4 regions of the Paenibacillus sp. J22R160 genome follow, and region 4 is predicted to be linked to each of the others. Evidence: riboswitches for the same ligand, from Rfam matches in the RefSeq annotation. Region 4 holds a riboswitch; each other region holds the start of a gene.
The links. A riboswitch is a leader RNA that binds a small molecule or an ion and turns the genes downstream of it on or off. The one in region 4 is predicted to bind cyclic di-AMP.
Positions count from the first base shown of each region.

Region 1: it holds a riboswitch for cyclic di-AMP, as region 4 does, so the genes downstream of both, AC58UW_RS25600 (C40 family peptidase) here and AC58UW_RS16540 (APC family permease) in region 4, are expected to answer to the same signal.
Region 2: it holds a riboswitch for cyclic di-AMP, as region 4 does, so the genes downstream of both, AC58UW_RS30710 (resuscitation-promoting factor) here and AC58UW_RS16540 (APC family permease) in region 4, are expected to answer to the same signal.
Region 3: it holds a riboswitch for cyclic di-AMP, as region 4 does, so the genes downstream of both, AC58UW_RS25820 (C40 family peptidase) here and AC58UW_RS16540 (APC family permease) in region 4, are expected to answer to the same signal.

Region 1 is NZ_JCAUAU010000017.1:107,017-114,438, reverse strand. Features, by position in the region: gene AC58UW_RS25610 (M1 family metallopeptidase) at 130-2,085, shown strand; gene AC58UW_RS25605 (hypothetical protein) at 2,143-2,961, shown strand; cyclic di-AMP (ydaO/yuaA leader) riboswitch at 3,129-3,267, shown strand; gene AC58UW_RS25600 (C40 family peptidase) at 3,271-3,744, shown strand; gene AC58UW_RS25595 (MSMEG_1061 family FMN-dependent PPOX-type flavoprotein) at 3,876-4,487, shown strand; guanidine-I (ykkC/yxkD leader) riboswitch at 4,555-4,657, shown strand; gene AC58UW_RS25590 (DMT family transporter) at 4,747-5,067, shown strand; gene AC58UW_RS25585 (methyltransferase domain-containing protein) at 5,105-5,998, opposite strand; gene AC58UW_RS25580 (hypothetical protein) at 6,197-6,772, shown strand; gene AC58UW_RS25575 (hypothetical protein) at 6,911-7,422, opposite strand, start outside.
Region 2 is NZ_JCAUAU010000028.1:50,012-57,433, reverse strand. Features, by position in the region: gene AC58UW_RS30730 (HD domain-containing protein) at 1-150, shown strand, start outside; gene AC58UW_RS30725 (TatD family hydrolase) at 178-945, shown strand; gene AC58UW_RS30720 (ABC transporter permease) at 931-2,163, opposite strand; gene AC58UW_RS30715 (ABC transporter ATP-binding protein) at 2,160-2,903, opposite strand; cyclic di-AMP (ydaO/yuaA leader) riboswitch at 3,186-3,378, shown strand; gene AC58UW_RS30710 (resuscitation-promoting factor) at 3,668-4,807, shown strand; gene rnmV (ribonuclease M5) at 4,924-5,469, shown strand; gene rsmA (16S rRNA (adenine(1518)-N(6)/adenine(1519)-N(6))-dimethyltransferase RsmA) at 5,514-6,422, shown strand; gene yabG (sporulation peptidase YabG) at 6,478-7,350, shown strand.
Region 3 is NZ_JCAUAU010000018.1:2,785-10,206, forward strand. Features, by position in the region: gene AC58UW_RS25785 (hypothetical protein) at 1-334, shown strand, start outside; gene AC58UW_RS25790 (AIM24 family protein) at 348-1,046, shown strand; tRNA gene AC58UW_RS25795 (tRNA-Gly) at 1,148-1,222, shown strand; tRNA gene AC58UW_RS25800 (tRNA-Arg) at 1,231-1,307, shown strand; tRNA gene AC58UW_RS25805 (tRNA-Pro) at 1,331-1,404, shown strand; tRNA gene AC58UW_RS25810 (tRNA-Gly) at 1,412-1,482, shown strand; gene AC58UW_RS25815 (aldo/keto reductase) at 1,916-2,848, shown strand; cyclic di-AMP (ydaO/yuaA leader) riboswitch at 2,990-3,139, shown strand; gene AC58UW_RS25820 (C40 family peptidase) at 3,141-4,040, shown strand; gene AC58UW_RS25825 (hypothetical protein) at 4,272-4,868, shown strand; gene AC58UW_RS25830 (glycosyltransferase family 2 protein) at 4,947-6,128, opposite strand; gene yyaC (spore protease YyaC) at 6,230-6,772, shown strand; gene AC58UW_RS25840 (ABC transporter ATP-binding protein) at 6,882-7,422, shown strand, end outside.
Region 4 is NZ_JCAUAU010000006.1:274,207-281,628, forward strand. Features, by position in the region: gene AC58UW_RS16520 (hypothetical protein) at 1-110, opposite strand, end outside; gene AC58UW_RS16525 (hypothetical protein) at 297-512, shown strand; gene AC58UW_RS16530 (polysaccharide deacetylase family protein) at 816-1,775, opposite strand; gene AC58UW_RS16535 (YqkE family protein) at 1,772-2,032, opposite strand; gene AC58UW_RS16540 (APC family permease) at 2,088-3,923, opposite strand; cyclic di-AMP (ydaO/yuaA leader) riboswitch at 4,021-4,181, opposite strand; gene AC58UW_RS16545 (NAD(P)/FAD-dependent oxidoreductase) at 4,367-5,596, opposite strand; gene AC58UW_RS16550 (EcsC family protein) at 6,599-7,384, opposite strand.

The sequences.
Region 1 (7,422 bases), on a different contig from region 4:
AACAAATCTTTTCCACTCACAGAAATATTCCCTAGGTTGTCTACATATACATGCTGTAGATGCTTGTTAGGCGGGGTGAATCTATTGAGTGTTTTATTCAAAAACCGAAAGCTACAATGGTTCGTTGTCATGCTCCTTGCAGCAGGCACTGTCTTGCTGTCTGAAACTTTGCTCCCATCTGCAAGTAAACTGACGGTGCCCGTCGTCTCTAAGGAGGAACCGTCAGCTCCGGCGCCGGACATGCAGCCTGCGGATCGCGGCAAATCTTCGGACAAACAAACGCAGGAACCGCTGAGCTACCGCATTGCGGAGTATCACATGAATGTTGCCTACACGCCGGAAACGAGGCAGCTCAAAGGGCAGCAAGCGTTATCGTGGGAAAACCCGGGAACGGTTCCTGTGCAAGAAATTTATCTGCATTTATATCCAAATGCATTCGCATCTAAGAAAACCACGTTTATGCGGGAGTCCGGCGGTAAGCTTAGGCAAGATGAAGCTACAGCCGATAGTACCGGCTGGATGGACTTGCTTTCCGTAAAAACGGCTGACGGCGAGGACCTCACGCCACGCATGGCGTTTGTGCAGCCCGATGACGGCAATAAGGACGACCATACGCTGCTCAAAATACCGCTGTCGAAGCCCGTAGGAGCCGGTGAACGAGTCTCCCTCAAAACGGAGTTTCTCGTCAAGCTGCCTGAAGCCTTTGCCCGAATGGGCTATGTGGACGACTTCGTGATGGCTGGGCAATGGTTCCCAAAGGTTGCCGCTTATGAACGGGCCGGCACAAGGGGACGCACCGAGCCTGGCTGGAATCTCCACCAATATCATGGGAATTCGGAGTTTTATGCGGACTTTGGCTTGTATGACGTGAAAATTCAAGTTCCGGCGAACTACACGGTTGCCGCGACCGGTTTTCCTGTGAAACCTGCTGTGACGGAGAATGGCATGAAGACGTATCAATTTTATGCCGATGATGTGCATGATTTCGCATGGTCTGCTTCACCTCACTTCGTGTATGTGGAAGAACCTTTCTCTACGCCGCAAATACCCGGAGTGAAGATCAAGCTCTATCTTGATCCCAACCATCAGGAATTGAAGGACCGTTATATGTATGCTGCCAAAAAAGCGCTATCCCGCTATAGTCAGTGGTACGGATCGTATCCTTACTCGACCTTGTCCATCGTCGTACCTCCCCCCGGAGGCAACGGAGCAGGCGGGATGGAATATCCTACGCTCATAACGGCTTGGGGCGCGGACGACAAAACGCCGGATCAGGAATTGGAACGCGTTGTTGTACATGAGATCGGACACCAATATTTCTACGGCCTCGTGGCGAGCAATGAGTTCGAAGAAGCTTGGCTGGATGAGGGCTTTACCTCCTATGCCGAGGATAAGGTGATGGAAGCCGATTTCGGAGCGAAACCGAATTTACCTGTCGAGTCCAGCTACATTACTTCTCCGGATGCCCTGCGGCAAAATGCTTGGGCCTATACCGGACATGATCAATACGCAGAAAATGTGTATACAAGAGGCAAACTTGTGCTGAAAGCGATTGAGAAGCAGGTCGGCATCAAGACCATGGATCGAATCATGCGCACCTATTTTCAAAAGTGGCAATTCAAGCATCCTTCCACCAAAGACTTTCAAAACGTTGTCGAGGATGTATCCAAAATGAAGTGGGACGACTTCTTCAATGAATATGTTTACGGCTCGAAGATGATTGATTACTCGATTGAGAGCATCCATGTGAAAGCTGCAGGCAGCAAAGGTGCTGGCCCTTACGAGAGCACGATCCTCATCTCCAAGCGCGGCGGAAATTCGCCTGAGGTGCCGATCCAGTTTCATTTCGCTGATGGCACGGTGCTCGACAAAACATGGGACGGCAAAGAGAGCAGCATTGAATACAAACTAACCCATACGACGCCTGTAGACTGGGTTCGCATCGATCCGAGCTACTCGCTCATTCTTGAGAACAAGCATATTAATAACTACATGCAAGCAGAAGTAGATACCAAGTGGAAGCTCCGCCTAAATCTTGGCATTGTTCAATTCCTGCAAGCTATTTTCGGGTGGGTGGCCTGGTAGGCGCCCACTCTACAAGGCAAGTTTGCCTTCAGCAAACAACGCTTAGGAGGGACACCCGTGACAACTTATCTTAAATCCGGCTTCAGGGCGGCTCTACGGCAACCCTTCGCCACGATTGTCATATTCATGTACCAAATGTGTTGGGGTATGCTGCTTTATAAGCTTGTACAAGGGGTGCTAGTCCCTCTCATGCACCGCTTTCCCGGCGGTGACCAGCCGAAGGAAGCCCTCCAGCTTTTTCTAGCCGAAAGTCAGTTCCAGTTATTCAAAACGGATCTTAGCCATTCCTACTTGTTGTGGCTGGCTGCCTTGCTCCTAGCTCGCATGCTGCTCACCCCTATGCTGAACAGCGGCGTCTACTATTCGCTCACACACTCTGATCAAAATGCCGGCTATCGCTTCGTCCGCGGCATCAAGGAACTCACGCTCCCCTTCTTCGCCGCATATATGATCCGAATCGTCTTGTCACTGCTGCCTCTCATCTGGGTGCTGCCCAAAGCGCAGAAGGTGCTCGCTCACAGCACATCTTATGAACAAGCCTCTCTCGACTTATTGCCTTGGTTAATCGGTATGCTGGTATATGGATTCTTGCTGCATCTGCTTTTTATGTACGTGCAGTTCGCCATTGCTGCGCAGCTCGGCATTCTATCCACGGTGATAACGTTCATGCGGTATTCGCTTCCGATTATCGGCCTTTCCCTAATACTTGTCCTCAGTTCAGGACTTTTGGCAGGGATTACAGTCACAACGACCTATATCTGGGCAGGTCTGGTAGCGCTAATCATTTATCAGCTTTTCCCGCTCTTCCATATTTTCATGCAAATGTGGTCCATCACCTCCCAATTTCAGCTTCTTTCCGCCAAAATGGGACGATAAAAAATAATAAATTAAACCAAAAATGGTTTAGAATTGTTCAATCCCCTTGCAAAAGGGGGTTTTTTTGTCTGTAAAGCGAACCTTTACACATTTTTTCAGACCATATTGCACGAAAAAGGAGGAATTTCGATGTTTATGACGAATTAAGTAACTAGCCTTAAAAAACCAAATATTTCATGCCGAATTCCTCATTTCTTGGGGAAACGGGGGAACCACTCCGGGTGAATTGATCTTGCAAGACAGGGATCATAGGGAACCTTCAACCGAACCCTCCAGCTAACCTCGTAGGCACCGGAAGGAGACAAGCAGTTGAAAAAGGTTGTTGCTCTTTTTTTTAGTCTTGTTTTGTTTTTGAGTGTAGCTTTAGGGAGTGTGTCTGCAGCAGAATCCACATTGGACACAACGGTTAACGAATTGATCGGAACACCGTACCGCGATGCGGGAACGACAACAAGAGGCTTTGATTGCTCTGGTTTCACCGCGTACGTGTTCAATAAATTCGGCATTGACCTTCCTCATAGTTCAGCAGCTCAAAATAAAGAGGGCTACTGGATCGACAAAAGTGATCTTCGTAAAGGTGATCTTGTGTTCTTCGACACAGGGGGCAAAGGCGTTTCTCACGTTGGCATCTACCTTGGAAACGGTGAATTCATTCACTCTGCTTCCAATGAAGGCATTGTGATCAACAAGCTCAGCCAATCCTACTATGCGAAAAGGTATGTATCCGCTAGACGTGTTCTGTGGGATGATATCTACAATCAACTAACTGCTGAATCCAAGTAATTTTCTTGTTCATCATGAATAAAGCCCAGACCAGCGTTAGCTCGAATGAGCCCGCTTTTCAGGGCTTTTATTCATTTCTTGTGGTAACAAATTTGTCAGAAGTCCTACGGCTTCGAGAAAGGACACGAATCATGTCGCTAACAAGCGGAAACGACAAACCGCCATTCCCTGGTATTATTCAGTCCCTTGAGGAGTTAAGGCCCCGTGTTGGTGAACCACACGCTGCCGTCCAGAATAAAGTCATCTCCAGCATCGACGATCATATACGCGCTTTTTTGGCTAAATCCCCTTTATTTTTCTTATCCACATCAAATAAAGAGGGTCTTTGCGATGTCTCTCCGCGCGGCGACCATCCGGGCTTCGTCCGTGTTCTGGATGATCAGCGTCTGATCTATCCAGAACGGCTTGGGAATCGCCGCATCGACTCTATGCAAAATTTGCTCGACAATCCCCAAGTCGGCATGGTGTTCGTCATCCCCGGCGTCGAAACCGTGCTGCGGATTAACGGGCGCGCTTGGCTGACGCAGGATGAGCAGCTGCTGGAAAGTATGCAGCTTGGCGGCAAGCTCCCTGTTGTCGCGGTTGGCGTTGAAGTGCAGGAATGCTTCGTTCACTGCAGCCGCGCCCTCAAGCTATCCAAGGTTTGGGAGCAAGACGCTTGGCTGCCAGCGCAGGAGCACCCGGACAGCATGGCCATGTTCCGTGCTCACGTCGCTCGGAATGGCATCGAGCTGAAGGAATAGGGCAAGTATCACCCTTATTCCAAAAGGTGTAACTTGACATAGCATGTAAGACGTCCTATAATGACGGCATCATGTTTCTAGGGTTCCGTGGCGCTGCAGCGTCAGTCTGGTCCGAGAGAAAACACACAGCGGATACGCTGTGATCACGGAGGGGAAAAAGCCCGGGAGTCTTATCGCGCAGCGATATTGCTTCCAGGCTTTTTCTTTTTTGCCGCGATCTAAGGGCATATTCGTTTACTTTTTAAAGGAGTGATTCAAGATGGCATGGTTATATCTCGTCATTGCAGGTGTTTTTGAAGTCGTTTGGGCGATCTCATTGAAGTTTTCTAATGGTTTTACACGACTGATTCCATCCAGCATCACCATTGTCGGCATGATCATCAGCTTTTATTTTCTGGCAGCAGCTACGAAAACTCTTCCCATCGGCACAGCCTACGCGGCTTTGACGGGGATTGGCGCTGTAGGTGCGATTATTATCGGCACCCTATTTCTGAATGAGCCTGTTAGTTTACTGCGTATCCTATTCATGATCCTCATTCTCGTCGGCGTTCTCGGCCTTAAGTTCACATCCGGACATTAAGCCTACCGTTTGTCACTTCACTTTGGCCGAAGATTTCCTAAGCCACTATGTAACTAACATACCAGAAAGAGCTGCCAACAAATATGCGCAGATTCTCCGACAGCGGCTTAAAGATTTCATTCAACTCTTCGTACGAATAGTAGTTTTTAATAATTTCATGCTTGGAGCCATCGGCCAGCTCCCTTCTTTTGTACGTATCTTCGCTATGTTCACTCGTAATCAGCTCGCCGCCTCTTCCCGGCACGTACACATTATCCGCCATAAAAACGCAGGCCCCTCGTCCAAGCCGCTCGTGGAATCCTTGCAGAAAGGAATCCAGGCGATTTTTCGGAATATGCGAAAACCAGAAGTTGGCGAGACCGTAGTCAAAGTCCCCTTTTACCTCAGATAGCCGGTAGGCGTCCCCTTCCACGAACGAAGTATTATGAAGCGGCCAGGACTTAGATTCAGCAATTCGCAGCACCTCTGGTCGAACGTCCACACCAACGATGTGTTTGGCCGTTTCCGCCATGAACTGTGTCCAATATCCAGTACCGCAAGCCACCTCCAGAACACGGCTCCCAGTTACCTGCTTCTGCACGATATCCGCCAGCATCGCAAGTTCTTGCTGATAATCCGTATCCTCGCGCGCGTAAATCCGTTCATATTCCGCCGCTCGCGCTCCATAATAATCCTGCATGCCTTCTTTCTCTTCACGCAAAAGCCGCTGCCGATCCGTCACTTCGTGAACGACCCGCTGTTTAACTGCCAATAAGTCGGCAAAAATAGCTCCGCCCTGCGAGGCATAATTCGCCAGTAGACCATGCGTCGCCATCACAATAAGCTGCGTCATAGACAAGCCCGTCTCCTCAGCCATGCGCTCCAGATCAGTCTTCACCTTTTCAGGTAAGTAGACGGAAAGTCTTTTGGTTTTATCGTTCTTGTCATCCATTTGGAGAATCCTCCTTTGCATTTTCATCATTTTAACATATATTATATGTCATTCAAACACATTAATTGCGCTACTTTCATTTCGCAGAGAAATTTAGGCTGCTTGAAATTGAAATACTAGCCACTAACCCTCGCAAATCGCTCTAGTAAACATAGAATACAAAGCAAGTATATTCATATGTTGATAGGAGATGGAGAAATGATTTCAAAAAAACGTATTGCTGGAAAACCGAGCAGAATTGTTCGGCTCCCCAAGAGCGCAGGGCTGCCAAGAAGCAAAGCCATGCTGCTGTACCGCACGCAACTTAGAAAGTACCATAAGCCCGGAACGGGCCGCTTTCTGAGCCAACGCACAGTTTCGATCGGAACCGACAATTCGTGGTTCAATGCGCAAATCATACCGCGCGACCCAGCGTGGGTGTCCGTTCCTAATGCCAACTACGTTTGGTACTCTGGGAACTTAAACAGTGAGAATGCCATTATTTCGACACGCTTCACGCTTGCTCAAAATAGAGCCATTCTCGGCGCTTCTCTCTTCCTATCTGTCGACAATTATGCCGTAGTCATCATCAACGGCGTGCCGCTCCTCTTTGACGGACCGCAGAATACACCTTCTTTCTACAACCCTGGCCGTACTTTCGACATTCGCCGATTTGTAAGACGCGGACGCAATGATATCGTCATCATCGCCTTTAACTTTGGCGGACCGCGCAGTGCGCAAATGCCTGCAGGCGTTGCCGCTAGACTCGATTTCCGACTCAGCTCCTTGCAATAGCGGGTTAGCACACAAGGATAAACGACTTCATCTTCCTTTTGGGACGAGCGCGTTTGTCAAGGCAGAGCGAAGCAAGAGTAAATTCTTATCTACTGAAAAAGGTCGGGCCACCATCCGTGGATGGAACCCGACCTTTTTCTACATCAACTGCCGTTCGCCCCCGTAGCGGCGTTTCAATTGGCTTAAGAAGAACTGCAACGAGAGGAATAACAGGGCGAAGCTGGTACCTACGCTCAAAATAATCCAAGGATGCAGCCTAATGTACCTGGAGCCGTAGGCGATAAGAGACAACCATTCCCCCGATGTTGTGATTGTAATGGAGTAGCCAGCGTCGCTGTCGCCAATTGTTTCAGTACCTCCGAGTACGATATTAAAGACGGCCAATTGACCCAGCAGGAAAAGCACTTGCATGAATTCGCTAAGGAACATGAACGTCATTTCATTCCTCATGCAGGGAATTAAATGCCGGACTGTGCGATGAAGAACAGAGCCTCCCATTAAACGCGATGCTTCAATAAATAACTTATCATTATAATAGCGTGTACGTTCGGCTATCTGATGCGCTAGCGGAAATACGCCGATGAACGTGACGAGAATGACGAAGGTGGCGGAGTAGAGCATCTTATAGTGCGCATCCGCCTTCACCCACT
Region 2 (7,422 bases), on a different contig from region 4:
ACCGAAATCACCCATCGATCGGAGATTGTTCAGTCTATTAGCGGTTTTCAAATGGGTAAGCATCATGTCTATTACCCCGAGGAGCTGTTGGAGCGGTTGAATGCTTCGGCGTATCCGGAATTATGGGAGATGCTAGGCGAGCAGGAATAATACATAAGAGGAAGCAAGGAGAAGAACATGCTAACAGACTCACACACACATTTAAATGCGGAACAGTTCAAGGAAGATCAAGACGAGGTCATACAACGTGCTCACGATGCAGGAGTTACAAGAATGGTGAATGTTGGTTTTAATCGAGAGACGATTCCTAGTTCAATAGCACTTGCCGAAAAATACGATTTCATCTACTCAACAGTAGGTTGGCATCCTGTAGACGCAATTGACATGATGCCAGGAGATTTGGAATGGATTGAATCGCTGTGTCAGCATGAGAAAGTGGTGGCAATCGGGGAAATCGGACTGGATTACTATTGGGATAAGTCTCCTAAGGATGTACAGCAGCGGGTGTTTCGGGAGCAAATCAGATTAGCAAGAAAGCTTCAAATGCCGATAGTGATTCATAATCGCGATGCGCATCAGGATATTTTGACCATTCTAAAAGAAGAGAAAGCGGCAGATGTCGGGGGGATTATGCATTGTTTCTCGGGGAGCTGGGAGACCGCAAAGCAATGTTTGGATATGAATTTTCATATTTCCTTCGGGGGACCTGTTACCTTCAAGAATGCAAGGCAGCCCAAGGAAGTGCTGGCGCAGGTTCCTTTGGACCGCTTGCTAATTGAGACGGACGCTCCTTACTTGACCCCGCATCCTTTCCGCGGCAAACGCAATGAATCGGCTTATGTTCGGTTGGTAGCCGAAACGGCCGCGGAAATTAAAGGCTTGAGTCTGGAAGAGCTTGCAGAAATAACGACAAACAACGCTATCGCCTTATTAGGTCTCAAGTAAAGCGTTCTTTGCAAATTTCCGTCGAAGCAAGACTCCGCAGCTGAGCGAGATAAAGAGGAAACCGATGAGCGGTACGACAATGTAGATAGGTGAAGATCGAATTAATAACGGAACCGAGAGCATACATAATTCTAGCAGTAAGGCTGACCAGATGATGAAGGCCAAGGAGCCGGCTTTCAGCTGACGGTTGAGCGGGTACATGTCAAGCCAAAAGGTATAGCGGTGTGAACGCTCAAGTGGCGTCAGTTGAACCATGGAAATGACTAAAGCGATAAAGAAGATGAGAAGTCGAGCTGTGCTGCTGCTTGAAACGGCGATGGCTAATGTGCCCAGTAAGGATATACGTAATACCATCGCGAATAGCTCCGTTCGTAGAAATGTTTTCATATATAGGTACAGATAAGCTGCATCCTGTTTAAAAGGAATAAATCTTGTGACCCCGCTGATCCAGCTTCGGCGGGCTATTCGCGTTCCCAACTGCGGTACATCCACGAACCAGTTGAAAAAGGCATAAAGCCGTGCCTGCTGCTGCCTTTCCTTCGCTATGAGATAGTCCCACCCGATATAGTATTTGGATATGTAATGCGCAGCTGTTAACCAAGCCAATGTAAGTACAAGAGCAGCACCGCTGGCCCAGAGAACGCTTGTAAGAAATTGCAGAGAAATCAGAGCGGCTGTTGCTATCCAGCGGAAGGTGATGGAAGCCCTTCTCGCACGCTCATGGGTGAATCGGCTTTCTTGCCAACTAGCCAATAAGTTGGCTACCTTCATTAATAGAAGCGAAGCAAGCATCCATAAGAAATGCTGTTCGGCATGACCGAGGCAGTGATGATACAAGGGCCATAGTACAACCAACGCCAGAAATGTCCAAAATGCTTGCAGCACTAAGCTGTACATGAATCCGCCACGGAAGTAAGGACCCATCTGGTGTTCAATCCTCATTAGGAACATACGGTCTGCACTTCTTACTAGTGTGCGAATCGGGCTTGAGGATAACAAAGGTACAAGCAGTAATAGGACGATCCACAGATAAGGATAATCTGTCGGAAGGCGCTGTAGTATTTTTGCATAATAATAGGAAGAAAGGATGACAAGAAATAACAGGAAGCCAAAAAAGTTGCTGCGCGCTGCATACTGCAGGTAGCCCATGGATTCCTTCATATAATGTTCAAATCTCTTCTGCCATAGGGCACGGGTGTCCATGTCCATCGCCTTCATACCAGTTCTCCTTTTACAAGCTTATAAAAGATGTCGTCCAGTGACGCTTGCTGGAGCCCAGTTTGCTGACGTAATTCGACTAAATCACCTTGAGCGACCATATGTCCTTTGTGAAGGACGACATAGTTATCGCAATATTTTTCAATCGTAGACAAAATATGCGAGGATATGAGGAATGACGCGCCATGTCGCTTCATTTTGACCATTAACTCCAGTAATGAACGGATTGCTAACGGATCGAGCCCGAGAAAAGGTTCATCAATGATGTAGAGAGAAGGTTCGATCAAGAACGCATTCATGATCATGACCTTTTGCTTCATTCCTTTGGATAGATGGCTTGCGAAGGAGTTGAGCTTGTCCTGCATGTGAAACTGCTCCAGAAGCGCTTGTGAACGGGAGAGATAGTCTTCTCTCGATAAGCCGTATGCCATGGCGGTTAACTCCAGGTGTTCCCGAATTGTAAGCTCTTCATATAGCTCTGGACTTTCGGGTACATAAGCATAAGTGGCACGGTAAGGCAGCGGATCTTCGGCTAGCGTCAAGCCGTTAATTCGGATTGAACCCCTTTGCGGTTGAAGCAGACCAAGAATGTTCTTGATGGTTGTACTTTTTCCTGCGCCATTCAGTCCGATCAACCCCATCATTTCACCCTGACGGATCGAAAATGTGAGGTCATGAAGAACAGGTTTATTTGGTAAATATCCCCCGAATAAAGAGTCGACTTGTAATATGGGCCCCATCTCAGTGCCTCCCTAAATATCTAATTATTGGAATTTAAACATAGGTTTCATACCTGATAATTATAAACAAATTTAGTTTGGAAGCCTAGTTTAAGAGTGAAAACGCGAAGAAACTTAGTAATCGTACGTTATAGTGAGATAAATGTAGATAAAAAGTGCTTTTATTTCGAAAATAAGCTATTTTTAATTGATTTAGCCCTTTTTAGTAGGTGTTAATCCCTTTACAGGCAGAGATTAACAGCGTAATATACTTTTCATAATAACTTAATAACCAATTTGCCATTTTTCCATTCGCTGAGTTCCAATTATGGGAACGGGGGAACCACTGTAAGCTTATAAAGCGGTATCGCTGACGAAGTGAACAGAGTGAGTAACAGGGGTGAATCTTGGACGTTAACGGAAGTTTACGTCTGAGTAGGGCGACTCTCACGTCCGAATCCGTCAGCTAACCTCGTAAGCGTAAGAGAGGTAACGATTGTCGTGCGTGCTATTTGTGTATTTTACTATGCAAACTAAGCCAGCGAGAAGAGTCCTCTTCTTGCTGGCTTTTTGTCCCCATAAGGACTTATAACTACTTCGGACGACTAATCGTAGCCCGGAACTCAAAGGATGATGAATAGCAAAGCGGGGCGGGACGACCAGAATGCAGCCGTTTCTAAGCAGCTGCCGATGGACGACACGTTAAGTTAAATTAAAAACCTTAGTCGCGTCAAATTTAATCATGCTGTAACCTGGCGGCGAGGCTTTGAAGGAGGACCGAAGAAGTGGGCAGTATCTCTTTTAGCGAGACCCATGTAAAACGATCATCCAGCATGTCCTTCGCATTGCGATGGAAGCATGAAAACTTGCGTTTGATTTTAAGCCTGGCTATAATCTCAATCGCAATGACTTTCATGTTTTTGGTGTTGTTGTACGGTACGGCTACCAAGAGCGTATCCGTGGTTGTGAATGGACAAGAAACCGTTGTGCATACGAAGCAATGGGTCCTGCAACGCCTACTGGATGAACAAGCCATAACGATTGGTGAACACGATGAAATATCTGCAGACCCTACAGCTACAATCAAGGGTGGGGACAAATTCGTCATCGAGCACGCTTCTCCAATTCAATTGACTGCTGATGGAAAGACCACCACTGTTTACACAACTGCAAGAACGGTTGAAAGTGCATTGCAACGTTTACATATTGCACTTGGGGAGCACGATAAGCTGACTCCCGAACCGACATCCTCTTTAAGCACAGGCGATGAGATCAAAATCGTCCGTGTGAAAAAAGAGACGGAAGAAGTAACAGAGCCGATCGCATTCGACACGGAGAAGAAAAGTGATGCATCGCTGCTTAAGGGTAAAGAGCAGGTCGTTCAAGAAGGTAAAGAGGGCGTACTTCTGAAAAAGAAAGAAAAGACTTACGAAGATGGCATGTTAATTGCTGAAGCTGTTGTAGGTCAAGAAGTACAGGAACAAAGCATTAAGAAAGTCGTGTCGGTTGGCACGAAGAATCCCGTTGTTGTTCTATCGGCATCATCCCCTAGTGTGGATGAGGTTTCTAAGAATGGTGTAACATTCGGGTATAAACAAATCTTGAAGAATGTGAAGCTCACGGCTTATTCAGCGGGAGCCGATTCAACAGGGAAATCCGAAGGTTCTCCTGGGTACGGTAAGACGTATACAGGAACTACGGTTACTGAGGGCAGAACGATTGCGGTCGATCCGAAAGTTATCCCACTGGGATGGTGGGTTTACATTGAGGGTGTTGGCTTCCGTCGTGCTGAAGATATCGGTAGCGGTGTGAAAGGCCAAATGATCGATGTCTACTTTGAAGATCATGGTTACGCCAATAAATTCGGAACGAAGCAAGGGTACACGGTCTATGTTGTAGGACCGAAAAAGCCGTCTGAAAATTAACGTGTAAACGTCTATTTCAGCGGGAACAATGTCAATATACGTTGCCAGGCAAGCAGCCTGGGCGAAAGAAGAGGGAACCCCTCTTCTTTTTCTGCGTACTGGGAAGGGAACCGATTATGATTAAAGAAGTCATTGTCGTCGAAGGCAAGGACGACACGGCAGCTATTCGCCGAGCTGTCGAGGCGGATACGATAGAGACAGGCGGCTCCGCCATCGGGCAAGCCGTATTGAAGCGAATAGCCCTCGCGCAGCAGCGCAGAGGCGTCATTATTTTTACGGATCCGGATCACGCAGGTGAACGGATTCGGAAGATTGTGGCGGCCAAGGTGCCAGGCTGCAAGCATGCTTTTATCACGCAGCAGCAGGCTGAGTATAAAGGCGACATTGGCGTGGAGAACGCAGCGCCGGAGATTGTCCGGGAAGCGCTCCAGAACCTGCGGACAGAGTACGACGGGGCTGTGTCACAGCTTACCATGGAGGATCTCATAGCCGCCGGTCTGATCGTTCATCCGGAGGCAGCCTCCCGCCGACTTGTCGTTGGCAACGCGCTTGGCATCGGTTACTGCAATGGCAAACAATTTTATAAGCGATGTGCGATGTTCCAGATCTCGCGTGAGGAATTTGAAGCTGCCTTGGAGCAGCTGGAACCGCAGTTATCGTGAAATATAGTGGAATTCAGAACCTATAGATAAAAGAGGGCTACAAAATGACTATACCCGGCAACGAAGTGATTGTAACAGCAGAAGATGTCGCAACACCTAGTAAGACGAAACAAATGATTAAAAAGCACAATCTTGTGCTCAAAAAGAGTTTGGGTCAGAACTTCTTGATTGACCAGAACATCCTGAGCAAGATCGTTTCGGCTGCTGAGCTTGGGCCTAACAAAGGCGCGCTGGAAGTCGGCCCTGGCATCGGGGCGCTCACCCAGCAGCTGGCCAAGCTCGCAGGGCGCGTCTTGGCCGTGGAGATCGATCAGCGTCTCCTGCCTATCCTAGAAGAGACGCTAGAGCCTTATCCCCATGCGAGTGTCGTGCATGGCGATATTTTGAAGACCGACCTGCCGGCATTGTTCCGGCAGCATTTTGACGGGCTTGATGGCGTCAGTGTCGTCGCCAATCTGCCGTACTACATCACGACGCCGATTATTATGAAGCTTCTCGAAGAGAAGCTTCCCCTGGAGAACATCGTCGTGATGATTCAAAAAGAGGTTGCCGACCGCATGGCGGCCCGCCCGGGCACCAAAGATTACGGCAGCCTCAGCATTGCCGTGCAGTTCCACTGCGAGCCGGAGCTTGTCACGATCGTGCCGCGCACCGTCTTTGTGCCGCAGCCGAACGTTGACTCTGCCGTCATCCGGCTGCGTGTGCGCAAAACCCCGCCGGTCGAAGTGGCGGACGTGGACTTCTTCTTCACCGTCGTCCAGGCTTCTTTCGTCCAACGTCGCAAAACCTTATACAACAACCTGGCTGCGCGGTTCTTTACCAAAGAAAACAAACCGGAGCTGGAAGCTCTGCTCCAGACTATCAACATCGAGCCTTCGCGCCGCGGCGAGACGCTCAGCATGGAAGAATTCGCGCGCTTGTCGACTGCGCTTCGCGCGCACGGATGCAAATAACCCGCACCAAATGCCCAGCCCTGCCATAGGATAACCCATGGAGGGGATTTGTGCGATGAGGCAAGGTGATTTTGTAACCCGTAAATCCTATGGCGGCGACGTCATGTTTAAGATTGAACGTATCGATCAATTGAAGGCTGTCCTGCGCGGCGTCGATTACCGGCTGCTTGCAGATGCGCCTTTAGTAGACTTAACACTGACGAACCCGACAGAGACGATGGACCACCCTAGGTCGAGTTCGCCGGAATTTCGCGAGTCACTGCGGAGGCTGGCGGTTGCCCAAGTGCAGCTCCAGGAGAAAAATCAACTCTCGGTTGCCCATAATCAGAAAGTGAACGCGGGATATTTCGAAGTCCCGGGTAAAGTGCTGCACTTGGACGGGGATCCGACCTATCTACGTAAGAGCATGCTGCTCTATGGAGAACTTCGCGTGCCCGCTGAGGGTTTCTATATTCCTGAGGCCCAGATGGCCGAAGCTCTCCACCGGCTGCTTCCACAAATTAAGCCGGATATTGTCGTCATCACGGGTCATGACGGAATACTTAAGCATCGTAAAGCCGCTGGACCAGGCGGTTTGTCTAGCTATAAGAATTCACAGAACTTTGTGAACGCTGTTCAAGTAGCGCGGCAGTATGAACGCAATCGTGATGCGATGATTGTCGTGGCTGGAGCTTGCCAGTCTCATTTTGAGGCGTTGCTTCGGGCTGGGGCGAATTTCGCGAGTTCGCCTGCGCGCATACTCATCCACGCATTAGACCCGCTGTGCATCGCTGCAAAGTTATCCTATACCTCCGTGAAGGAAACGATATCCATGTTGGATATTATGGATTTGACGGTGACCGGGCTTGATGGTTTGGGTGGTGTGGAGACAAGAGGGAGCTACCGAATGGGCGTTCCCGGTATTCAACATACAGATGAGCATGCGTAATTGCTTGATCATACATGGTTTTCTTTCATGGACACTTGCCTGCTGCTTCTCTCTTAAGAGAGGGCGGTGGAG
Region 3 (7,422 bases), on a different contig from region 4:
TCAGCTGCCTGAGAATGTGGAGCAGATTCAGAAAGATTACGAGGCAACGAAACAGCAATTAGAGGAGCAAAAGGACAAGCTCTCGGAAACGATTCGGCATTCGCAGGAAACCGAGGCAAAGCTCCTTCAACAAAACGAAGCGCTGCAAAAGGAAAATGAACTCCTGCAAGAGCGCTTAAAGGCCATGGAACAAGTTGCGTTAGATAAAGAGAAACGGAATCGTAAGATAACGAATATGGTTATCGCGGTGGTTGTGCTAGTAGTACTGTATTTTGTACTCGGACGGGTGTTTCGGTATGTGGTCTGGCGGAGACAGAAGCGTCAAATGAGATAGGAGGTCTGAGAGCGTGGAAGTTAATTTCGAACAGGCAAGTTCACACGCAAAAATGGCCACGCTGCGCATCGAGCAGGATGAATCCATTCATGTTCTGCATCCGAACCAAATTGTAGCTTTTCAAGGGAAGTCCGAGCAAAGAGAGGATTCTTTGATGAAGCTGCCCAGCATGTACCGCAAAAAACGTTTGATCCAGTCGCGCGTGCGCGGTCCTGCTCAGCTCATGCTAGGCTTGCCAGAAGGCTACAGTATGTCTGTGGTGCCCATTGGCGATGACGATGATCTTTTGTATGAGTTTCGGCATGTCCTGTTTTATACGGAGGGTGTCAGCTTCACTTCTCACCTGCAAAACGTTAAAAATACGCTGATCACGCAAGACCTCGTGAAAATGCAGTTCAAAGGGCCAGGAACGTTGGGGCTTTTGACCGCTGGTCCCTTGTATCAGATGGCGTTGGATCCGAAGCAGCCTTTATATGTAGATATTAGCTGTCTTATTGCGTATCCGCGGAATGCGGAGCTGCGACTTAGTGTATATGGCAATACCTTAGCGAGTCAGCATATGAATTACCATTGGGAGATGACGGGGCATGGACATGTGCTGCTGCAGCCATGCAAGTCGGATCGCAAGTTGGATGAACATATGAAAAATGACAGCTTGTTGCGGAGAATTGCCCGGGAAGTGCTGCCTTTTGGCGGTATTTTTATAAAATAATGCATTGGTAACAAAAAACATTTGCATTTGTTCTCAAATCCTGATATATTATTCCTTGTCGCCTCTGGGAAAGAAATCAAGTGACATGCATGATATACCGTGCGGAAGTGGCTCAGCGGTAGAGCATCGCCTTGCCAAGGCGAGGGTCGCGGGTTCGATCCCCGTCTTCCGCTCCATATTTTAAGCGCCCTTAGCTCAGCTGGATAGAGTATTTGACTACGAATCAAAAGGTCGGGAGTTCGAATCTCTCAGGGCGCGCCATTTTTATTAAGTTACAAGCGTTTCGGGATGTAGCTCAGCTTGGTAGAGCACCTGCTTTGGGAGCAGGGGGTCGCATGTTCAAATCGTGTCATCCCGATAAATACGCGGGTGTAGTTCAATGGTAGAACTTCAGCCTTCCAAGCTGGTAGCGTGGGTTCGATTCCCATCACCCGCTTCACACAAAGAATGAGTCACCTTCGGGTGGCTTTTTCTTTGTTACGGGGAAGGAAGAGAACCCCAGAGGGTTCGACCGCCCGTGAAGACAACTTGAGTAATCCTGTGTAGGGGAGAGGGAACTGGAGTCCGCTATTTCGGACAAATCGACCTGTTTCCCCGACTAAGGGGAACTACAGGGCGTTATTTGTTCTTTTAGGCGAGTTTATTTCCATAAGCGGCGTATTAGCGGACCATAGTTCCCACGAATCGGTGATTGTACCGTTTAAAAAGGTAAATAGAGGCCATGTAGTTCCGTTTGCAGCTAAGGAAAGCTGCACGGCTGGATGCCTGAGCTCGCACATTTCTTGGCAAAAGCAGATGAAAGCGGTATACTTATTTTGTTAACGTGTGCATTATCGTGAGACGATATCAATGAAATGAGGTCGACGACTATGAAGGCGAAAAAGCTTGGAAATGCGGGTTTTGACATCTCAAACATAACCTTTGGCTGTTGGGAGCTCGGAGGAGGTCCATGGGAGTTCACAAACGACCAAAATAATATCGAGCTCATCCGTAAAGCATTCGAGCTGGGTATCACAACGTTTGATACGGCTGAAGGTTACGGCAATGGACACTCGGAAGAGATCGTTGGCGATGCTTTGGCAGATATACGCAACCAATGCATCATTACGACGAAGGTGAGCCGAAGCAATCTAGCTCGTCAAGATGTACGGAGATCAGCGGAAAACAGCTTGAAACGGCTGAAGACAGATTACATAGACGTGTATTACATCCACTGGCCGAGTTTTGAGATCCCGGTGCAGGATACACTTGCTGAATTTGTGAAGCTCAAAAAAGAAGGCTTGATTCGTGCCATCGGTGTTTCGAACTTCTCTTTGGAGCAGCTGAAAGAGGCAGTGAATTATGCGCAAATCGATGTGATTCAGCCAGAGTACAGCTTGCTGCACAGAGCCATTGAGCAAGAGATCTTGCCTTTTTGCCAGGAACATAACGTTGGTGTGATGAGCTATAGCTCGATCGCCAAGGGGATTCTGACAGGTGCTTTCCATCTCCATGGAAAGACGTTGAAAGAAGGAGACTTCCGCAAGGAGAGAAGGCTGTTCCTTCCGGAGCATCTGGAGGCGGAGAAAGAGCTTTTAGCTGTCATGAAAGAATTGGCTGATTCCAAGGACGCTAACGTGACTCAGATCGCGATTGCATGGCTGCTGCACCAGGAAGCACTTACTTCGGCTATAATAGGCACACAGGATGAGCATCACCTTGCAATTAATATCAAAGCAGCCTCATTATCATTATCCGCCTCAGAGCTGGAAACTTTGAACATAGTCAGCGATCGTGCGCTGTCAGTAATTGGCTACTCTTAGCAGCAAAACCACCCGACGGGGTGGTTTTTTTGTTGCGTATTATGTTGAGTGAGATGTATGCATTATGCGACAACTTTCATTGGTAAAACTTACCGTTTTGCAAAGGTTGTACGTACCAATTAAACTATGATAGTCTAACATAGACAAAAAATGCCGAATCTCGGAGCATCAAAAGCTCTGGTACGGGGGACTTCTTTATTTGGGGTGAATGAGCGCTGCTAGCTGAGCGTACTAGGGAAAACCTCTTCCCGAACCCGTCAACTAACCTCGGAGGCGTCAAGGAGGCAAGATTTTGAAATCTTTTTTTTCGCGTCTTATTTGTTCATGCGCAATTTTATGCGCCGCAGTACCGATGTTTACAGCGCACTCCGCTCAGGCCGCTTCAGCGCCTACGGACCGACCTGTAAAAGTTCAAGTCAATGATGAGCTGCTGAAGTTTCCGGAAGTTCAGCCTTACATTGATGACAAAGGCATCATGCAAGTTCCACTCCGGGTGTTATCTGAGAAGCTTGGCTATCAGGTAAGCTGGGAGAAGCAAGAGGATCAAATCGAGGTCACACTGGTTAACAAGCAGCAGTCAATCTTACTGGTAACAGAGCAACAACAAGCGCTAGTGAACAGTAAGAAGATCAGCTTGGAAAGCAGTCCAACCGTGTACCAAGGGAACACTTATGTTCCACTGCGTTTCATCACGGAAACCTTCGGTTCACCAATTGAATGGAATGAAGCCAACCAGATCGCGATTGTGGATGTGGATGGAAAATCGCACAAACCAGCTTGGATTGCACCTCCGCCAGCCCCTAAGGTTGCCGCTCCCGTAGCTCCTGTTGTTCCGTCTGTGAGTGAGCAAATTATTCAAACGGCAAACTCCTATATGGGCGTGCCTTATGTATGGGGCGGTACAACACCGAGAGGATTTGATTGCTCTGGTTTTGTGCGGTTTTTGTATCAAGCGAAGGGGATCGACTTGCCTCGCACCTCAGCGGAGATGCACAGTGAAGCAGGTACGAAAGTCACGGATTTGAAAGCCGGAGACTTAGTGTTTTTTGCTTCAAAAACAGTGAATCACGTGGGCATTTATCTTGGTAATGATCGATTCATTTCAGCGACTACATCCAGAGGCGTGGCTGTGGATAGCCTTTCGAGCGCTTATTGGAGCGCAAGGTATGTCGGAGCGAGAAGAGTTCTGTAAGGATAGGTCTATCGAACACTTGTTTCTATGTTCTTTCGAATGAAAGGCATAGAAGGCAGGTGTTTTTTTTCGTTCGCAGAATAATGCGATTTTTATCGAAATTTTATGGTTTTTAGCCTATAATGAAGAAATGTTTGGAAGATAGAAAGAGCAGGTGAACACGAGCACATGCAATTAGGTGTCTGGAAGAGCTGGTTTCATAAAAAGAGACATTCGAGTATAGCAGATAGCATGTATTCCGTGGATAAGGGTCCTGCAATGCCAGGTGAGGTTCGGGAAGTTATTCAGCAGTTTTTCCATACGTACAATCATTTCAAAGGGGCAAGAAGCCTGCAAACGGATACGTTTATAAAAGAAGTATTTTACGCAACGAAGCAAGATCCGAGAGATCAACGAACAGTGGAAGAAATGGAAGCCTATATTCAACACAAAAATGTGCTGCGATTGCGCTTGAAATCTTATGTAATCGATGAGTATCTAAGCCTAGGCGAAAAAATCTGTATGATTGGTGTTACGCGGGAATTTAACAACAATCACAAGAATCGCGTCTTGTATTTTCTAATTAAAGAGGACAAGTCTTGGAAGTTTCACCATATCGCAAGATCACATCATGGCAAGATTTTAGATAAATTTCAAATTAAAGAACAAACCGGATTCGTCGTAGGCAACGATAAAGCTGCGCTCCTGTTCCTCACACACTCCAATTCATTAGACGCCTCCACGTTTATAACGGGAGATTACGTTCATGCTGAGGGGTATTTGGAAGTGGAACAAGAGCCGAGCAACCATTTGTACTATCGGGTTGTACGAATGAATCGTGTTCACTAGAACGATAAGATCATGCCACAAACCGTGAGGGTAAGCTTTGCTCTGTCGAGTAACGCTTATTTGGCGCTTCTCCAGGGGCTACCTTCCACTTCTTTTTAATTCACGAAGCGAATAAAAGGTGCCTCTCCAGTAAATGCCGCCTTGTTTCCAAGTAAGCCAAACAGAGCGAACCATCGTGTAAACAAGCAGCGAAGCGCTGACAGGAAGCAGATAGGCGGAATCACCTCTGAGGCTCATTAATCGGGACATCAGCTTGCGATACAGCCAGATTTGCAGGATAACAGCAAGGGCATAGACGGCTCCGCGCCAATCCCAGAGGAAGAAGAGGCCAAGCCACGGGCCTATAAAAAAGCCGATCTGTCCCAAACAAGCGAGCAAGGCGACGAAGTAGCTGTAGCGAAAGCCGGAAAAAAGGTTTTTTTCCAGTCCAATAACCGCCTCTTTGAGCGAACGATACCATTCCACTTGAAGCAGGTGTTTGGCGGACAGCACTCTTTGGCGGTAACCTGCTCTCTTAAGGAAGATACCTAACTGCAGATCATCATCAGGTCTTAGCGCGATCGCTTTATGCCTACCAATCGCTTCATAGGCGCTCCGGCTTACCATATTGAAGGCTCCGATCCCGATGCCCGGCCCCTTAGCGGTGTCGACATTCGCACGCCAAGGTCGAACGAATAAAGAAAAGGAGAACAGAAAGAAATGGACGAACCCCTTGAGTAAAGCGCCTCGTGCGATCATATTCGGGGTTAGTGTGAGATGGTGCACATTCTGTTCCTTCATATATGTAACCGCATCGGATATCGTACCCGGGGCAAAAAGAATGTCCGCGTCTGTAAACAGCAAGTACTGTCCTCTAGCTTGGAGATACCCTTGGTATAGCGCATGGTTTTTGCCAAGCCAACCATCTGGCAGGTGAGTGATGTGAATGATTTGCAATTTGGTACGGATGTCTTTCTTGCCTTCTGACCATTTGCGAAGCTCCTCCAGGCGGACGCCAGTAGCATCCTTGGACCGATCATTCACGGCGATGATCTCGAGTCGAGGGTAATTTTGGGAAAGTAGATGCCTGAGGGTTTCGCTGATTGACGTTTCCTCTTCTTTGGCTGCGATGATGACGGATACGAGCGGAGGCTTGTCCGGGAAATGGGTGGAGCTAGACTTAGGCAGCGTTCGCAGGTAAGGCAAACCTTGTAACACATCCACAGTGACGTATAACCAATACAGGAGGGTCAGAATAGCGATGATGCCGAGAGTGGACACAGGATACCTCCTTATGGAAGAATAGAAGTTGATCGCATTATATCATTCATCCTTGATAGGGGGAAATTTTGCTGGAAGCTTGTAAGAGGAGGTAATGATAGATGGGGGAAACGTTAGATACAAGGGAGCAATTTTGGAAAAAAATGAATGGCGAGCAGTTGGCTTTCTTTCTTGAAACCATTGGTAAATCATCTGAGATGGAGCCGAGCGCGCTCTGTTTTGTATGTATTGGGACAGATCGTTCAAGCGGCGATGCCTTGGGACCGTTAGTAGGAAGTAAGCTCGTCCAATTTGGATATCCTCATGTCATAGGGACGTTGGAAGCACCTTGTGATGCTAGTAACATCGCGGTACGGCTGCAGGAAATTCCGCAGGGCAGTGTCGTTATTGCGATAGATGCTTGTTTGGGCCAGAAGTTGTCGGTAGGTATGTACCAAGTATCGAATCAGCCCCTAGCGCCAGGCAAGTCGGTTGGCAAAGATTTACCGCATGTTGGTGATTATACAATTGCCGCAATTGTCAACGTGGATGGCCCTAGGCAGTATAATATTTTGCAAACGACGTCGCTTTACAGGGTTATGAATATGGCGGATGAAGCGGCGAGAGCGATTCGGCATGCATTTCCCCTCGCATACACAGAGTGAGTAACAGAACGGAGTGATGAAATTGGGACCAGGCGGTGGAGGACGTCTATCTGATAGGGATAGGCCAAAGGCAAAGCTGAAGGATGTTTCGGTTAAAAGAATTCTGACATTGTTCCGGGGATACTGGGGACAACTACTAGGTATTATCGGGCTGGCGCTGCTTGCAGCAGTGGTCGGATTGATCCCCCCTTTGGTCATGAAGGAGATCATCGATCAGGCGATTCCGCAAGGAAGTATGAAGCTGCTAGCCGAGATGGCGATGCTCATGCTGCTGCTCCCAGTCGTGAGCGGTGTGCTGGGCGTATGGCAAAATCATCTCAACACAAAAGTAACGCAGGGGGTTATTCGGGATTTGGGGCTGACGTTATTTCAAAATTTGCAGCGGCAGTCGATGGCGTTCTACACGGATGCCAGATCAGGCGAAATCGTACAGCGGATCACGGGGGATGTGCAGGCCGTTCAAGGGGTTGTAACCTCGCTTGTGGTGTCTTCCATCACCCAGCTAGTCATTGTTGCGACAACGATTGGAATATTGTTTGCTCTTGATTGGAAATTAGCCATTATCGCTGTGCTGATCCTTCCTCTTTTTATGATGCCGGTTAAAAAAGTATCCAAGCTGCGCAAGGCACTCCGCATCGAAACACAAAAGG
Region 4 (7,422 bases):
ATCCCAACCACACAAATCATCGTGGTGTCTCTACGCTTGATTAGAAGTGTAAGAATAAAACCAATAAATACCAGATAAACCCAATGAATCGGTAGTAATTGAATGTCCATCGGGATCACACATCCTCTCTGCCCATGCCGCATTTGGGAGTCTATTTCTTCGGTAACAAGAAATAGATTCTTTGGTGCTACATTGTATGCTGGGCGAAGAGTAGGCGTTCGTGGAGAACGGGAGATTGTTGGCGCCTTGTGGTACAATTGAAGAACTAATTTACACAGGCAAGGAGAATGCTGAGTATGGCTGGTAACCAACGTTTAGTGACGGATTCCGACTTCCAAGAGGCTGTGGAAAAAGGAGCTCTTGTCCGTGTTTTCAAAGACGATCACATTGTCGATTCGAATGCGATCGTCCTTCGTTTCAGCGAAACGACCGTGGTTGTGCAGTCGCGTGTTGCTGATTTGGCTTACTATGATCGAGATGAGTGCGAGTTTTTTGAGATGAAAAAAAGGTGATATGCACTAGAATCGTCTTCGGGAGCTCCCTGAGGGCGATTTGTGCATGTATCAGGCATGGCTGTCTCCAGCTTTTACAGTTGTGAGCTCTTAATGGGTCGTACCGGTGGAACAACACCGCCGATTTCTCCTGTTATTTCTCACATTTGTACCTCTTTTAGGCAGATAACTGGATTTTCTACCGCTAATTTCGGCAATTCTAGCCAATTTCGTCGAGCTACCGTCGAATTAGCTGGAGCTTCTACCACTATTTCATTTCCTACCCCTGAGCAGCGCAGATTAACGGGAGGAATTCCATCTATTTCACTCTACGGGATATGCCGACAGCAGAACGAATCGAAAGCCCGCCTTCTGCATAACGGGTATGGCCTTCATGACGCCTTCAGCCGTGTCTTTCTCTGGATGGTTCATATGCGCCAAAACGATGGAACCGCTCCGAGCCTTTGTAAGTGCATTGTACACCTGCTCCGTGTTAAATGTAGCTCCAGCGTCGCCAAGCACGTTATAACCCGCCAGCTGGAAACCCAAGTCGTGGGCAATGTCGACAGCGATATCGTCGTAGAAGGCCGTGCCTGAGCGGAAAAATAAAGGCCGCTTTCCCGTCCGCTTCTCGATCTCATCCGCGTTCTCCGTTACTTCGCGAATCGCATCGCTCACATCTTTGGTTCCCGCGATGCCATAGGCGGCTTTGCCGTTCACGGAGAGCGGCCTATGTTCGTTCCCGTGGTTTTCGATCTCAAACAGCGGATCCCCCGCCAGCTTGGCAAATATATCCGGATTGGCACTAAGCCATCTCGCATTGACAAATAAGGTGGCTGGTATCTGCTCCTTGATCAAGTAATCGATCAGCTTCTCATCGTATCCGCTGCCTTCTGTGCCGCCGCAAGCGTCAAAGGTAAGGGCGATCACCTTATCCTGCGTTACAAGATGCGTCCGTACGCCGGGGATGTTCTCGCCCCATTTGTGAGGGGTGGCTATTTTGTACCTTTCTGCTAATGAAAGGGATCGTGTGGATCGTGTTGAAGATGCGAGCGCTGGCACAACTGCGGACGAGTCTGTTGTTGTATCCGATGGTGTCTCACCTGCTCTCTCTGGTGATGTCGCTGTCGGTTTCTCTGGTGCCACTTTGGGAACAGACGACGGTGAAAGCACCGGGCTGACGGTTGCCTCTACAACCGGCGTCGCAACTCCCTCTACCCCGCAACCTGAAAGCGCTATCACTACGCTTAAAAGAAAAAGGAAGCACACCAAGCGCTTCCTCATTTGTGTTTTCTCCAATCGAGCTTGCTCTTCTCCAGCAAGTGGCCAAAATCATTCTCCAGCCGTTTCTCCTCCGCCTTGCGCGCAGCCTCCGCTTCAGCCCTGGCAGCATCCTTACGAGCCTGTTCCTCTGCTTTCATCGCATCAGCTTGAGCTTTCAGGCCCGCTACGATATCAGGACGCAGCAAATCTTTGAGTGTCGCAGGTTTATCTTGCGCGCTAGGTTCAGCGATTGTGGTTGACGATTTCTTTTTTGCCATAAAGGGTCACCTCTGTTCCATTTCAACATCCGTTTTACCCTTTTATTGTACACCTCTACTCATGCAAATGATAGGGCACCGTCGCAACGACGATATCTTTATCGGCTTGCAGCTTCGAGCGTATACGTGCGGCAGACTGGTTGTGGAGCAGGCGGTGCCACCATTTTTTGGGCATGAACTGGGGCAGGATCACCATGATCGATTGCTTTTCCGATACATGCGTATCGACTCTTTCAATAAACTCTGCCAGTGGCTTCAAAATGGTGCGGTAACGGGATTTGAATACAACAAGCCGAACACCCGGGTCCCACTTATCCCATTTCTCCTGCATCGCTTCTTCATCCTCATCCGAAAATGATACGTAGAAAGCAATGACATTTGGAGATAAAGATTTCGCATAATTCAATGACTGCGCCACCACTCGGTGAATGCCTGCTACAGGCACTATGATCACAGGCTCTTTGGTGCATACGCGTTCTTGCGTGATATCAATGCGCAGCTGTTTGGCCACATCATCGTAGTGATTGCTAATTTTGGTTATTCCCCAAAGTAAAATCGGCGTCACAATAATAACAATCCAAGCACCTTCACTAAATTTGGTGATACAGAAAATAATCAGAACGGCAAGGGAAACGATTCCCCCTAAACCATTAATAACGAACTTGCCGATCCAGCCGGCCGGACGTTCTCTGAACCATTTGCGAACCAAACCGCTTTGGGCAAGAGTAAAAGATAAAAAGACGCCAATCGCATAAAGTGGAATGAGTGCATCGGTTTTTCCTTTGAAAATGACGAGCAAAATACTTGCCAAAACACCTAACGTTACAATCCCGTAGTGGAACGACAACCGATCTCCCCGGTACGAGAACATGCGCGGGAAGTTTTTATCCTGAGCCATAATGCTTGCCAAGATCGGAAATCCGTTGAAGCTCGTATTCGCAGCCAATACCAGGATCAGCATGGTGCCAATCTGTGTTGCATAATACATGGTTCCACGCCCGAATGCTTGCTCCGTAACCATCGACAAGACCGAGGTATGCCCGTGCGGATCAGGTGCAATCCCATAACCCAAGCTCAGCAAGGTGACGCCGCCAAAGACAATCGCCAGCAGAGTTCCGAGGGAAGCCAGGGTTCTCTTGGCATTTTTGACAGATGGCGTACGGAAATGCGGTACCGCATCGGAAATCGCCTCAATGCCTGTCACGGCCGAGCAGCCGGATGAAAAGGCTTTAAGGATGACAAACAATGTCAATGAGCTCGTCATGGAGCTGGGAACAACCTGGAATTCATGCGTGTTCATGGAACCTGTCAGCATATCGAAGATCCCTTTACCAATCAGGAGCAGTATGCACAGGATAAAAAAGTACGTTGGAATCGCAAACACGGTTCCGGACTCAGAAGTACCCCGCAAATTCAGCCACACCATCACCCAGACAAGCACTAAGGCTATGGGGACAATATAAGGCACTGTAACTGGGAAAGCGGACGTTATCGCCTGCACACCTGCCGAAATCGAAACCGCAACGGTTAACGTGTAATCAATCAGCAGTGAAACCCCAGTCAGTCTTCCCGACATCATGCCCAAATTTTCCTTGGCCACCATGTAGGCTCCGCCGCCCATCGGATAGGCCTCAATCACTTGGCGATAGCTTAAAACAAGAAGCATGATTAAAGCAATAATCGAGATTGCAATCGGCAATGAGAAAGCAAAAGCAGCAATTCCAACAGTCGCAAGCTCTAGCAAAATCTGCTCCGTGCCATAGGCCACTGAAGACAGGGCATCCGAAGATAGGATGGGCAGAGCCTTCCATACCTGCATTTTCTCAGATTCCAGCTCCGCCGATTTCAGCGGTTTACCGAATACAATCTTTTTCAATGAGTCACTTGTCATGCTGTGAAATTCCTCCAAATAACCTAGTTTTCAGCTTGATTTCCCATTTTTGAGCGCAAAAAAACACAAGGATAGACCTTGTGCTTAGCCACATGTTCTCCTTTCTCACGACCGCTTACGAGGTTAGCTGACGGGTTCGGGCTGCGAGAAATCTGCCCTAAAGGTAGCTGCCGCATGCGACAAGACGCACCTTACTCACCCCGTTGAAACCTATGGTTCCCCCGCTTTTCTGAATAGAAAATTAAGCGAAATATTCAACTGTTAACGTACGAGTTGATACTACTCTCTTATTGGCTCATAGTAAAGGAGAGAAAAATCTTAAAAAAGATTATTCCCTCCCCGCATTCTTTCGATAATCCGCTTACAATGGCATAATACTTTCGGTATCTCCCTTTTACTAGCTTATTGTCTGATTAAGTGGATTTTAGGGTATTTTGGCAAAATTAATTTCTCACATGACGCTTTCTTGTGGCTTGTTTTTGCTTAAAAATCATCTTTTTGCAGATGAGAGGGATGCCGCCGATGAGAAATAAATAGCGGGCATCGATCATTTTTTTGAGGAATGCGGCCAGCTTGCCTTTCACTTTTTTGACCCTCAGGATGCCAATAGCTTCTCCGCGACCAAGCGAGGCAACCGTCCCTTTGTAATCATAGGCAAAAGGTCGCAAGGGTTTCCCCCTCAGGGTATAGAGCAAGTTTGTTGCCGTATTATAGCCCTGCTGGACCGCGATTTGGGCATTGGCGGGGTATGGCGTGCCGTCTGGGCTCATGACAATCGAGCAATCTCCCGTAATAAAAACATCAGGGTGCTGCAAGGAACGCAAGTAGTCATCCACTTTGACCCTCCCGCGTTGGACGTGGAAGCCCGCATCCTGCAGCAAGGAATTCCCCCGAACACCGCCCGACCAAATGACAGTGCCGGCAGGAATGAATTGGCCATCCCCCAGGAGGACGCCTCCGGGCTCGCATGCCTTAATTGCGGTAGATAATTTATATTGAACCCCTTTGCGGCGCATCACTTCCATGCCGTATTCCACGAGGTCATTCGGCAGTCCTGGCGGCAAAGCGGTAGGCGACGCTTCGATATTAATGATCTGAACAAGTGAAGGATCGACGTCAAACATCTGGCAAAGATCAGGAATCCGATCCGCTAATTCTCCTACAAACTCCGTACCTGTGAAACCGGCGCCTCCAACGACAATGGTCAAGTACTCTGCATGCTTGGAATCCAATTTATATTTAGCGAACATGTACTGCGTATGCTGACGTATGAAACGAACACTGTTAATGCTATTAATCGTCATGGCGTGTTCACGCAGTCCCGGAATGCCAAAGGTCTCTGTCTCACTTCCAAGCCCCACAACCAGATAATCGTAAGCGAGGACTTCATCCGCCAGAACAACCTTCTTTTCCTCAGGCAAAATCTGCTGAACCGTCGCTTTGATGAAATGAATTTTCCGCTCATCGATCAGTTCCTTAATGGCAACACGCGCATTTTCATGATGATCAGTACCAGCTGCCGGCATATGCAAATGCGTCGTCATGTAGTGATAGTCGTGCTTATTCACCAGTGTGACAGCTATTTCATCTGCTTTGATCAGCTTCTGCAGCCTTATTGCGGTTACAAGCCCACCATAGCCAGCGCCTAGAATAACCACCTTCGGTTTACTCATTCGAATCCTCTCCTCCGATGAAATCATCTTTTTTCTATATGAAAAAGATCGACCAAACCATTCAAGGTTGTCATGTGAAAAAAATCACATAGTTATTCAGGGAATGCACATGGTTTGCTCATTTTTAGTATATGTGCCTCCTTGCGGAAAATCACTGGAATATTGCCCAGCTTGGTCAAAAAAGGCTGCGATGCTTGGTGGCTTTGTATGTGGCAGGCGGATTGAGTAGCAATTCGATGGTGTAAACGAACGATTGGAAAATAGCACTAGCGCGGCTCAGGTGAAGGAGCAGCGATTCAGCTGAGCGCGCACAAGGCCGTCTCACTGGGTGGAACGTAGCCGGGTGGGGTCGAGACGGCCTACTAGGCTGTCTCAGGCGAAGACAGTGCCCGTGCGGCAGCAAAAGCTAGCTGAGCGCGCACAAAAGGCCGTCTCACTGGGTAGAACTTAGCCGGGTGGGGTCGAGACGGCCGATTAGGCTGTCTCGAGTGAAGACGGTGCCCGTGCGGCAGCAAAAGCTAGCTGAGCGCGCACAAAAGGCCGTCTCACTGGGTGGAACTTAGCCGGGTGGGATCGAGACGGCCTACTAGGCTGTCTCGAGTGAAGACGGTGCCTGTGCGGCAGCAAAAGCTAGCTGAGCGCGCACAAAAGGCCGTCTCACTGGGTGGAACTTAGCCGGGTGGCGCCGAGACGGCCTACTAGGCTGTCTCGGGAGAAGACGGTGCCCGTGCGGCAGTACTGACTCACCCCACATTGGATGAAATCCAACGGCAGCACCCTCCTGAGGCGTAATCCCCGCGTTTCGTTGGACGAAATCCAACGAGACGCTTTGAAATCAGCCTAAAGGGCTGCCAATTCCCCCTACGGATTGGATTTCATCCAACAAAACCAACATTTTAGCGGGCAAATTCGCATTCCCATTGGATTTGCTCCAACGGGACTCGACTCACTCACTCACTCACTCACTCACTCACTCACTCACTCACTCACTCACTCACTCACTCACTCACTGCTCTGCTCACCCTCAGCATCCAACCTCGCTTTATCCTCCAAACGGCGAATGCGAAAGCTGTTCATGCCTGCCACGCCTAACTCTTCGAGCAGGCCGAAATTCGCCCACGCACCCACGACAGCACCGATGCCGGGTACAAGCTGCAGCATTTTACGGAAATCAATTGTATCCCGATACTCCTGCTGGAGCTGCAGCCAATTCACTTGATCCATATAGGCATCAGCTGGTGGAAAACCGCTTGCGATCTCGTGCCAATTTTTGATCGTGTCCAGTAGAGCCGGCTTCTTGGTCGGACTGGAGAACGCGATTTGAAACACATATAAGATGAATAGGCGCTCTCTATAATCCTTCGTGGAGTAGCCATAGGCGTGTGCAAGCTCGAACAGGAATTTCAACTTGATTCCGATCAGAATCGGGAAGTCCGCCAGTCCGAGCAGAATCCCACCAGCTCCCGTACCCGCTCCCTCGGCAGCCGCAATCTTTTTGTAAAGCGATAGCAATTCCTCCGCTTTAGCATCACTTTCAGCCAAAGTAGCGCCTACAAGCGGGTCATTCTGAGGGATATAATTCATCCCGAACAGAGTCGTCTGAAACATCCCTCTGACGGTGGCCGTGATCGTTTTGTGCACTTTTTCCGGGATGAGCTTGTTGATGTTCGTGGAGACCGATTTCGAGGCTTTTTCAATCCTATTTGGAGCCTTCTGTTGGCGAATTTCCCAGAGCTTCACTTTACGCAGCGTTTGCTGCTCATAGATACTGTAATCCGAAAACTTCATGTTTGGCACCGCCGTCCACGTTTCTTATTCAAAGTATA